DNA from 3 places in the Stenotrophomonas sp. LM091 genome. Region 2 is predicted to be linked to each of the others. Evidence: predicted binding sites of a transcription regulator. Region 2 holds the regulator's gene; each other region holds the start of a gene.
The links. Region 2 encodes FliA, which starts transcription of late flagellar genes. Its sites were predicted from a motif close to TAAAGTTTNNCNNNCNNNGGCCGATAA; they were not measured.
Positions count from the first base shown of each region.

Region 1: a site for FliA is predicted at 1,514-1,540, ahead of BIZ42_RS08245 (GGDEF domain-containing protein). Genes of this name have one in related genera too.
Region 3: a site for FliA is predicted at 1,790-1,816, ahead of BIZ42_RS04650 (methyl-accepting chemotaxis protein). Genes of this name have one in related genera too.

Region 1 covers NZ_CP017483.1:1,889,636-1,892,880, forward strand. The annotation lists gene BIZ42_RS08235 (tryptophan 2,3-dioxygenase family protein) at 1-741, opposite strand, end outside; gene BIZ42_RS08240 (NAD-dependent dehydratase) at 813-1,451, opposite strand; gene BIZ42_RS08245 (GGDEF domain-containing protein) at 1,599-3,161, shown strand; gene BIZ42_RS08250 (sigma-70 family RNA polymerase sigma factor) at 3,219-3,245, shown strand, end outside.
Region 2 covers NZ_CP017483.1:4,169,866-4,173,110, forward strand. The annotation lists gene BIZ42_RS18535 (chemotaxis protein CheA) at 1-161, opposite strand, end outside; gene BIZ42_RS18540 (protein phosphatase CheZ) at 167-781, opposite strand; gene cheY (chemotaxis response regulator CheY) at 781-1,173, opposite strand; gene BIZ42_RS18550 (RNA polymerase sigma factor FliA) at 1,190-1,936, opposite strand; gene BIZ42_RS18555 (MinD/ParA family protein) at 1,933-2,820, opposite strand; gene flhF (flagellar biosynthesis protein FlhF) at 2,807-3,245, opposite strand, start outside.
Region 3 covers NZ_CP017483.1:1,039,542-1,042,786, reverse strand. The annotation lists gene BIZ42_RS04660 (M23 family metallopeptidase) at 1-655, opposite strand, end outside; gene BIZ42_RS04655 (L,D-transpeptidase) at 660-1,640, opposite strand; gene BIZ42_RS04650 (methyl-accepting chemotaxis protein) at 1,847-3,245, shown strand, end outside.

The sequences.
Region 1 (3,245 bases), 2.0 Mb from region 2:
CACCCGCATCACCGTGCGCATGTGGCGGAAGCGCCACAGCTGGAAGGCGGTCTCCAGATCGACCAGGTCCTCGCACAGCGAATACTCACGCCAGAAGCGGTCGGTGTTCTGGTAGATCCGCTCGAACACCGGGTGCAGGGCGTCGTCGGCCACGTGCGGCTGCTGCCAGTCGCGGCCCTGGTAGCCGGCCGGGACCGGGTGGCCGAAGCGGGCCAGGTAGCGCAGGAACTCCTCATACAGGCTGGGGGCATCAAGCACCTCCTGCAGCTGGGCCTGGCCGGCCGGGTCGTGCGAGAACACCTGCAGCATCTGCGCGTTCTTGTTGCCCAGCAGGAACTCGATGTAACGGTACTGCAGCGACTGGAAGCCCGAGGACGGGCCCAGCACATCGCGGAAGCCCATGTACTCCGAAGGCGTCAGCGTTTCCAGCACCGACCACTGCTCGGTCAGCTGGCGCAGCACCTGCTTGCTGCGCGCCAGCACCTTGCGGCACTGCCAGACCTCGTCGCGCTGCAGGAACCCGATCGCCGCGCGCAGTTCGTGCGCCAGCAGTTTCAGCCACAGCTCGGAGGTCTGGTGCTGGATGATGAACAGCATTTCGTCGTGGTGCGGCGGGTTGGACAGCGGCTGCTGGGCCGACAGCAGCTGGTCCAGGCGCAGGTAGCCGCCGTAGGTCAGCCGCCCCTCCAGATCGGTGTGGATACCGGCTTCGAGATCGCGTTGGTTCTTGTCGACGGACATGGCAGGGACCGCTAAAGGGGCTGAAAGGGTAGCGCAGTGACCGGGTCGCCGCGCATCCGGCCGTCAGCGGCTCACCGCTCCGCCAGATCGGCCGAACCCACGATCCTGACGCCGGGCGTGGGCACCAACGCCGCCTCGACCAGCGCGGCGGCGATGTTCCCGGCCGGATTGATCCGCCAGGCGCGCGGCAGGAGCGGACCGAGCACGCCCAGCACCACGCTGGCCAGATGCTCGCCGGTACGCCGTTCGGCGCGCTCACCGCCGATCAGCCCGGGGCGGACCAGGGTCAGCGAGGGGTAGCCCAGTTCACGCAGGTCCTGCTCCAACCGCCCTTTGACCTGGTTGTAGAAGATCCGCGAGCCCGGGTCGGCGCCCATCGCCGAGTTCAATGCGAAGGCATGCGCACCGTGGTCACGCGCCAGCCGCGCCACCGCCAGCGGAAAATCATGGTCGACCCGTGCGAAGGCCTCCTTGCTGCCGGCCTGTTTGATCGTGGTGCCAAGCGCACAGATCACGGCATCCACCGCCCACCAGTCGGCCCCGGCCGGCAGCTGCGCGAAGTCCACCACCGGGTTGAGCAGCGCTGCATCCGTGGTCTCCAGCGCGCGGCGGGTCGGGGCGATCACCGCATCGCAACGCGGGTCGTCCAGCAGTTGCCGCAGCACATGGCCCCCGACCAGTCCGGTCGCGCCTACCAGCATCACCTTCATCGCACGCTCCTGCGGTCAGATTGCCTACCATCGTGGCATATCGGGCGTCGCGGGCCCCGCGTTCAAGCCGGCGTGCCGCGCGCCGATACTGTTGCCACCTCCCCTCGCCCCGGCGCACCTCGCCGGTCACTGCCAAGGACCTGCCGCATGACGGACCCGCACGACGCTTCCCCCCGCCCCGGCACCGCCGTCGGGCGGCTGCTGTCGCGGCGACAGAGCGTGGGCACCGGGGTGGAGACCGCCAGCGAGCCGGCGCCCGGGCCCAAAGGCGGCAGCAGCGCGATGCTGCAGCGGCTGTTCGCCGGCATCGATGCGCCCGAGCCGCTGCTGGCTGCGTTCGCCAATGGCATGTCCACCCTGCCCGGCGAGCTGGGCGACATGGGCCTGCGCCTGCAGTCGGCGCAGCGCAGCGCGGACTGGGTGAGCTATGGCCGCGCGATGCGCCAGCTGATCGACAAGTACATCCGCACCATCGAGCAGGAAACGCCCGACGGCCAGCCTGACAGCCTTCGCCTGCGCGAGCTGCTGCGGCACACCGTCGGGGTGACCGTGGCCAGCCTGCTGCAGAACATGCCCGAGCTGCGCGAGGAGCCGGTGCAGCTGGCCGGTGAACTGCGCCACTGGCATCCGGGCCAGCCACTGCAGCCGATCGAACAGCGGCTGCGCGAGCTCTCGCACCAGATCGGCGTGCGCAGCGACGGCTGGCAGGAGCAGCAGGAGCTGCTGCTGAGTCTGTTCGATCTGCTGTTGGACAACATCAGCGAGCTGCTGGATGACAGCAGCTGGCTGCACGGCCAGGTCCATGCGGTGCGTTCGCTGATCGGCGGCCCGCTGGATCGCGATTCGGTCGAACAGGCGCGCGCCAACCTGCGCGAGGTGATCTACAAGCAGGGGCTGCTCAAGCAGGGCATCGTCGAATCCAAGGCGGCGATGAAGAACGTCATGGGTGGCTTCATCGAGCGCCTGGACGGCATGGCGGTGAGCACCGGCGAGTACCACGACCGGATCAGCAGCTACGCGCTGGCCCTGAAGGAAGCGCGCAGCATCGCCGACCTCAACCAGCTGCTGCAGGATGTGCTGCAGGACACCGGGCGCGTGCAGGACCAGGCGCTGCAGGCGCGCGACCACCTGGGCAATGCACGCCGTGAAGTGGAACAGGCCGAACAGCGCATCGCCGAACTGGAGCAGGAGCTGCGCGAGGTGTCCGGCTTGATCCGTACCGACCCGCTGACTGGCGCGCTCAACCGGCGCGGTCTGGACGAGCTGCTGGAGCGCGAGCTGGCGCGCGCCGCACGCCACGGCCATCCACTGGCGCTGGCGCTGCTCGACCTGGACGATTTCCACCAGACCAACACCCTGCACGGCCATGCCGGTGGCGATGCGGTACTCCGCCACCTGGTGAGCGTCTGCCAGCTGCACCTGCGCAGCAGCGATGCCATCGCCCGGCTCGGTGGCGACGAGTTCGTCCTGCTGCTGCCGGAAACCCCGGCGGCCGACAGCATGTCCACCCTGCTGCGGCTGCAGCGCTCATTGGCACAGCGGCCGCTGCCGCTGGACGAACAGCGCGTGCCGGTGCATTTCAGTGCCGGGCTGGCGCAGTGGCAACCGGGCGAGCCGGCCGAGGCGCTGCTGCGGCGCGCCGATGCGTCGCTGTATGCGGCCAAGCGGGTCGGCAAGAACCGGGTACTGGCGGCCGAGCCACCGCGCTGAGCCTGCGCCTGTGATATTCGGCGCAGCGGCGCGAATCATCCGGGTATGGACATGACACTGCCCGCCACCGACACCGATCTGCGC
Region 2 (3,245 bases):
GCACCGCCCTTGAGCGTGTGGAAGCCGCGGAACACGGCATTGAGCTGGTCGGCGTCCTGGGGCGCCTGCTCCAGCGACACCAGCTGTTCGCCGAGGCGGTCCAGGATTTCCTGGGCCTCGAGGATGAAGTCGGCAGCGATATCGTCTGGAACAGCACTCATGGTCGTTACAGTCCCAGGTCCGAGAGCAGGTCGTCGGCGTCGTTCTGTGACACCGCATGGCGATCCAGGCCGTTCACGGCCGGACCGGCCAGGCCGTTGTTGTCGCGCTTCTTCTCGTCTTCCTGCGGCGGCAGGCCGAGCGCACCGAAACCTTCATGCACGCGGCGCACGATCCCCACCACGCGGCGGATGATCTGGCCGGTGAGGTCCTGGTAGCTCTGCGTCAGCGCGATTTCGGTGAGATTGTGACGGATGCGGTCGAGCTGTTGGCCCTGGTCGGGCGTCAACCCGTTGGCGCGCAGCTGTTCGGTGAGCGAGCGACATTCCTCGGCCAGGTCCAGCGTGCGGTGGGTGGCCTGTTCGGTCATCGCCACCACGTGGTCCAGGCGCGCGCAGGCGTCATCCAGTTCGCCGGCTTCGCTGGGCAGGCTGGGCAGCTCGCCCAGGGCCTGGCCGAGTTCGCGGGCCAGGCGGTTCAGGCCGGCCATCATCGGCTGCGTGCGCAGCGCGGCGAGGGCGTCGATTTCCCGGCGCCAGCCGGCTTCGTCGCCACTTTCCAGGGCGGCCAGGGCATCCTGCAGGCGCTGCACCAGCGCGGATTTGTCGCTCAGGGTCTCCATCAGGCGCTCGCCGCCAGGCGTTCGAAGATCTTGCCGAGCTTCTCTTCCAGGGTCTGTGCGGTGAAGGGCTTGATGATGTAGCCGTTCACGCCGGCCTGGGCCGCTTCGATGATCTGCTCGCGCTTGGCTTCGGCGGTCACCATCAGCACCGGCAGGGTCTTGAGCTTGGCATCGGCACGCACGGCCTTGAGCAGGTCGATGCCGGTCATCACCGGCATGTTCCAGTCGGTGACCACGAAATCGAACGGCTGGCTCTGCAACATCGCCAGCGCGGCATGCCCGTCCTCGGCTTCGGCCGTATTGGTGAAGCCCAGATCGCCCAGCAGGTTCTTGACGATACGACGCATGGTCGAGAAGTCGTCGACGATCAGGATACGCATGTTCTTGTTCAAAGCACTTTCCTCGATTTCAATGGTTCTCGAGGCCGGCGTCTGCCGCCTCGAAGATCTTCAGCCGGCCCCGCAGGCGCAGCACGGCCTGGCCATGGATCTGGCACACGCGCGATTCGCTCACACCCAGTACGGCGCCGATCTCTTTCAGGTTCAGTTCCTGCTCGTAGTACAGCGACAGGACCAGCTGTTCGCGCTCGGGCAGCAGGCCGATCGCGTTGCCCAGCTCGCGCCCGAACTCGCCGCGTTCCAGCACCTGCTGCGGGGTCGGGCCGCCCTGGGCGACGGTGTCCAGCTCGCCCTGGTCTTCGATCCGCGATTCCAGGCTCAGCACCTGGCCGCGCGAGGCGTCTTCCATCAGCCGCAGGTAATCCGGCAGCGGCATGTCCATCGCGGCCGCCACTTCGGTGGCGCTGGCGGCGCGGCCGGTGCTCTGCTCGAGGCGACGGATGGTGGCGGCGGCATCCCGGGCACGGCGGTGGACCGAGCGCGGCACCCAGTCGCCCCGGCGGATCTCGTCGATCATCGAGCCGCGGATACGGATCGAGGCGTAGGTCTCGAACGAGGCGCCCTGGTCGGCGTCGTAGCTGCGCGAGGCCTCGATCAGGCCCATCATGCCGGCCTGGATCAGGTCGTCCACTTCCACGCTCGCCGGCAGGCGCGCGGCAAGATGGTGGGCGATCCGCCGGACGAGGTCCGAGTGCTGGGCAATGCACTCGTTGGCCGCGGTCCGCTGGACCTCTTTGTATTGTGCTGCGCCCTTCATACCGTCACCCCGCGTTGCTTGAGGATGCGTTCCAGGAAGAACTCGACCCCGCCACGCGGCTCGGTCGGGGCCTGCCAGCGGGCGGTGCGGCGCGCGATCTCGGTCAGCGCCAGGGCGGCCGGGCTCGACGGGTAGGCCTTCACCACCGGCTGCTGGCGCTGCACCGACAGGCGCAGCCAGTCATCCTGCGGCACGCAGCCCAGGTAGTTCAGCGAGACATCGGCGAGGAACTTCTCGCACACGCGGGATAGCTTCTCGTACAGCACGCGGCCTTCGTTCGGGTCGCGGACCATGTTGGCCACCACCTGGATCCGGTCCACGCCGCGCTCGCGCGAGAGCACCTTGATCAGGGCGTAGGCATCGGTGATCGAGGCCGGCTCGTCGCAGACCACCACCACGGTGTCCTGCGCGGCCTGGCAGAAGGTGAGCACGCCATCGGTGATGCCGGCGGCGGTGTCCACGATCATGATGTCCAGCTCGCGCTCGAGCTCGGAGAACACATTGACCAGGCCGACGTGTTCGGCCGGCTGCAGTTCGGCCATGTGGCGGCGGCCGGAGGCAGCCGGGACCACCAGCACGCCACCGGGGCCTTCCATGATCACTTCTTCCAGCGTGCAGCGCCCGGCGACCAGGTCGGCCAGGGTCACCTTCGGCTGCAGGCCCAGGATCACGTCGATGTTGGCCAGGCCGAGGTCGGCGTCCAGCAGCAGCGTGCGTTTGCCCATGTCTGCCAGCGCCACGGCCAGATTGGCCGAAACGTTCGTTTTGCCCACGCCGCCCTTGCCGCCGGTGACGGCGATGGTGCGGACCGGGCCCAGCGGCTGGCTTCGGGTAGCCGACAACGGGAAGGTCTTGGTCAGCTTGGCGTACTCACGCGACGGCATGGTTCAACTCCGGGTTGCAGGGCATATCGGCCGCGCGGCGCAAATCTTCAAGGCGAAGTACAAGATTGGCCGCACTGGCACGGTGCAGGTCTTCAGGAACGTCCTGGCCATCGGTGACCCAGGTGATCGGCAGGCGGTGGTCCACGGCCACCGACAGGGCGCTGCCGAAGCGGCCGGTCTCGTCCAGCTTGCTCAGCACCACGCCCTGCGGGTTGGCGGCGCTGAAGCGGCGGACCACCTCGTCCATGTCGCCGAAGCTGGTGTTGGCCGGCAGCACCAGCAGGGTGCGGATCTGCTGGGCCGCGCGCAGCCACTGCAGCTGGGCGGCCAGGGCGCGGTCACGCGGGCCCAGGCCCGCGGTGTCGATCAGGACCAGCTTGTAGTCCTTCAGGCGCTCCAGCAGTTGGTTCAGATCGCTGCCGCTG
Region 3 (3,245 bases), 1.2 Mb from region 2:
ATTCGCCTTTCCACCACTGCTTTTCCGGGCCCAGTACGTGGATCTCGAAATGCAGGTGCGGCGCGTCGGGGCTGGCATTGCCGGTGCTGCCGACATAGCCGATCACCTCGCCACGCTTGATGGTCTTCTTCTCGGCCAGACCGTCGGCATAGCGGTCCAGGTGCGCGTAGTAGTAGCAGTAGCGGCCGCTCGGCTCGAACTGGTACACGGTCAGCCCGCCCCGCACGCTGTCGAACAACTTTTCGACCGTCCCATCGGCAACCGCCAGCACCGGCGTGCCGTTTGGCGCAAGGATGTCGATCGCATCGTGCACGCGACCTTCGCTGCGTGCATCGGTGAAGGTGTCCTGCAGTTGCTCGGCACCGATGCCCTGCACCGGGAGCAGCAAGGCCCCGGCCGCGTTTTCCGGTGCCGGTGCGGCACCGCCCGCGTCAGGCGCGGGCGGTGTGGGCGTGGTCTGGATCGGTACCGGCGTCGGGGCCGGGGTGGCAGCAGGTGGCGGTGGCGCATCGAGTGCGGCGCGGGTGGAACTCGTGGCCGAGCCTATCTTGGCCGGCTCGGCGGCTCCCAGGCGGGCAGAGGGGCCAGGCCCCAGCAGCCAATACCCGACCACGCCGATGACCAGGCCCACCGCCAGCAGTCGCAGGATCTTCATCTGCTTACTCCTGCATCACGACCGGCACGGAGGCATCCACGGCGTCGGCCACCTGCAGCGCATCCCAGTTGGTCATGCGCACGCAGCCGTGCGATTCGGTCTTGCCAACGTGGCCGGGCTCCGGGGTGCCGTGCAGGCCGTAGTGCGGCTTGGAGATATCGATCCAGACCACGCCGACCGGATTGTTCGGGCCGGGCGGCAGCACCGCTTTGCTGTCACCGGCCTTGGCGTCCCAGAACAGCTTGGGGTTGTAGTGGAAGGTCGGATCGCGCGAAATGCCCAGGATCTTCCACTTCCCGATCGGCAGCGGGTCATGCTTGCTGCCCGAGGAAACCGGGAACTGCGCATACACCTTGCCCTCGGCATCGAACAGGCGCAGCGTCGAGTCGGATTTGTCGATCACCAGCTTGCTGGCCTTGGCCAGCGGCGTGACGGAGATGTTCGGTACCTGGATCACACTGCCGGCCTTGCCCAGGTCCACGCCCGGGTTGAGGGTTTTCAGCAGTTCCGGCGAGGCATGGAAGCGTTCGCCCAGCGCTTCTTCCACCGAGCCGAAGCCGAGCGCTTTCAACTTGGCCTGTTCGGCCGGGCCCTTCGGCACGGGGTTGAACGGGCCGGCAACGTCCTCGGCGGTCAGCGTATAGCGCACCAGGGGCGGAGCGCTGTCCGGCTGCAGGGCCTTCCACGTCGCATCGTCCAGTTCGCCGGTGACCTTCAATCCTCGCGCGGCCTGGAAGCCGGAGACCGCGCGTTTCTGGTTCGAACCGACTTCGCCATCGATCTGCCCCGGCGAGAAATGGGCGCGATCCAGCAACACCTGCGCGTGCAGATCAGAGCGGACGCCGGTCGCCACGGGTGTCTTGGCGGTGGCCGTGTCAGCGGGAGTGGGCGCGGGTGCCGTCTGTGCGACCGCCCAGCCGGAGGACGCTCCCAAGGCGAGGGCGAGCGCGGTGAGGCGGGCGATTCGGTGCAGGCGAAGGGACATCGGCAACTCCAGCGGGAACGTGTTTCCACCATGCCTGCCCGGTGTGCGCACTCGCCGTGAAAACCCTGACGCGCGGCTGAGTGGCGTACGGGAATCCGCCTACGGCGCGCCTAAGGTGAATCCATTCACAGCGTGATCACGGCAGTCGGTCAAGCCGCTGGCCCCGGCGCCGATACCAGCCCACCCCCCACGTTTTTGGATGTCTCATGAATTATCTGCGCAACGTCAGTGTCGTCTGGCGTCTAGGTATGGGTTTTGGCCTGTTGTTGCTGCTGGTGGCGGCCGTCGTGACCACCGGCGCGACCGGCAGCGCCGTGCAGAAGCGCGCGATGCAGCAGGTGGTCGAGGTCAACGTGACCAAGGTGAGGCTGCTCTCGGACATGCTCGATGCCAACAACCAGATGATGGTCGTGCGCCGGGAGATGCTGATCCGCCAGGGCGACGGTCTGGCCGATGACGAAGCGCGCATCGCCGCGCTGGTCGCGCGCTATGAAGCCAGCTGGGCCGCCTACCAGGCGCTGCCCACGCAACCCGAGGACAAGACCATCGGCGAGGCCATCGCGGCGGCCCGCGCGGTGGCGCGTCCGCTCAACAAGCAGATGAGCGAACAGCTGCAGCAGGGCGATGTTGCCGGTGCCACGGCGCTCACCCTCGGCGCCGTGCAGCAGGCGGCCAATGGCTGGAACCAGGCGCTCAGCAATGGCGTGGTCTACGAGGAAAAGCAAAGCCGCCAGGCCGCTGCCGAGGCGATCCGGCTGGGTGAGCGGACCCTGCTGCAGTTGCTGGTGCTGGGGGCGATCGCGCTGGTGGTCGGCATCGCCGCCTCCGTGCTGATCGGCCGCAGCCTGACCGGTCCGCTGGCCCGCGCCGTCGGTCTGGCCAACCGGATGGCCAAGGGTGATCTGGCCGACGACGTGGATCTGGGCGGCCGCGATGAGATCACCCAGCTCGGCAACGCGATGGCCACGGTTCGGCAGAGCGTCCAGGGCGCCATCGCCGCGCAGCTGGACATGGCGCGTCAGCATGAAGCCGGGGCCATCAGCCATCGCATGGATGAGACGGCCTTCCCCGGTGATTTCGGGCGGATGATCCACGCCACGAACGCGTTGGTCGGTTCTCACGTCGCCGTCGAGTTCCACATGGTCGAGGTGATGCAGCGCTACGCGATCGGCGACCTCAGTCGCGACCTGGACAGCTACCCCGGCGAGAAGGCCGTGTTGACCACCACCATGGCCAACGTCAAGGACAGCCTGATGGCGATCAACCAGCAGATCGAAACGTTGGCCGCCGCCGCGCGTGCCGGTGACTTCTCGGTGCGCGGCAGCGAGCAGGCCTTCCAGTTCCAGTTCCGGGCCATGGTGGCCCAGCTCAACGGCATGATGGCCAGCTCACAGAGCAGCATCGCCGACCTGTCGCAGGTGCTGCGCGCGATCTCCACCGGCGACCTGACCGCGCGGATGGAGGGCCACTACGAGGGTGTCTTCGCGCAGATGCGCGACGATGCCACGGCGACCGCCGGGCAGTTGACCGGCATCGTGCGTCAGATCCAGGGCGCGGCCGGCAGCATCAACGATGCCGCGCAGGAACTGGCGGCCGGCCACAATG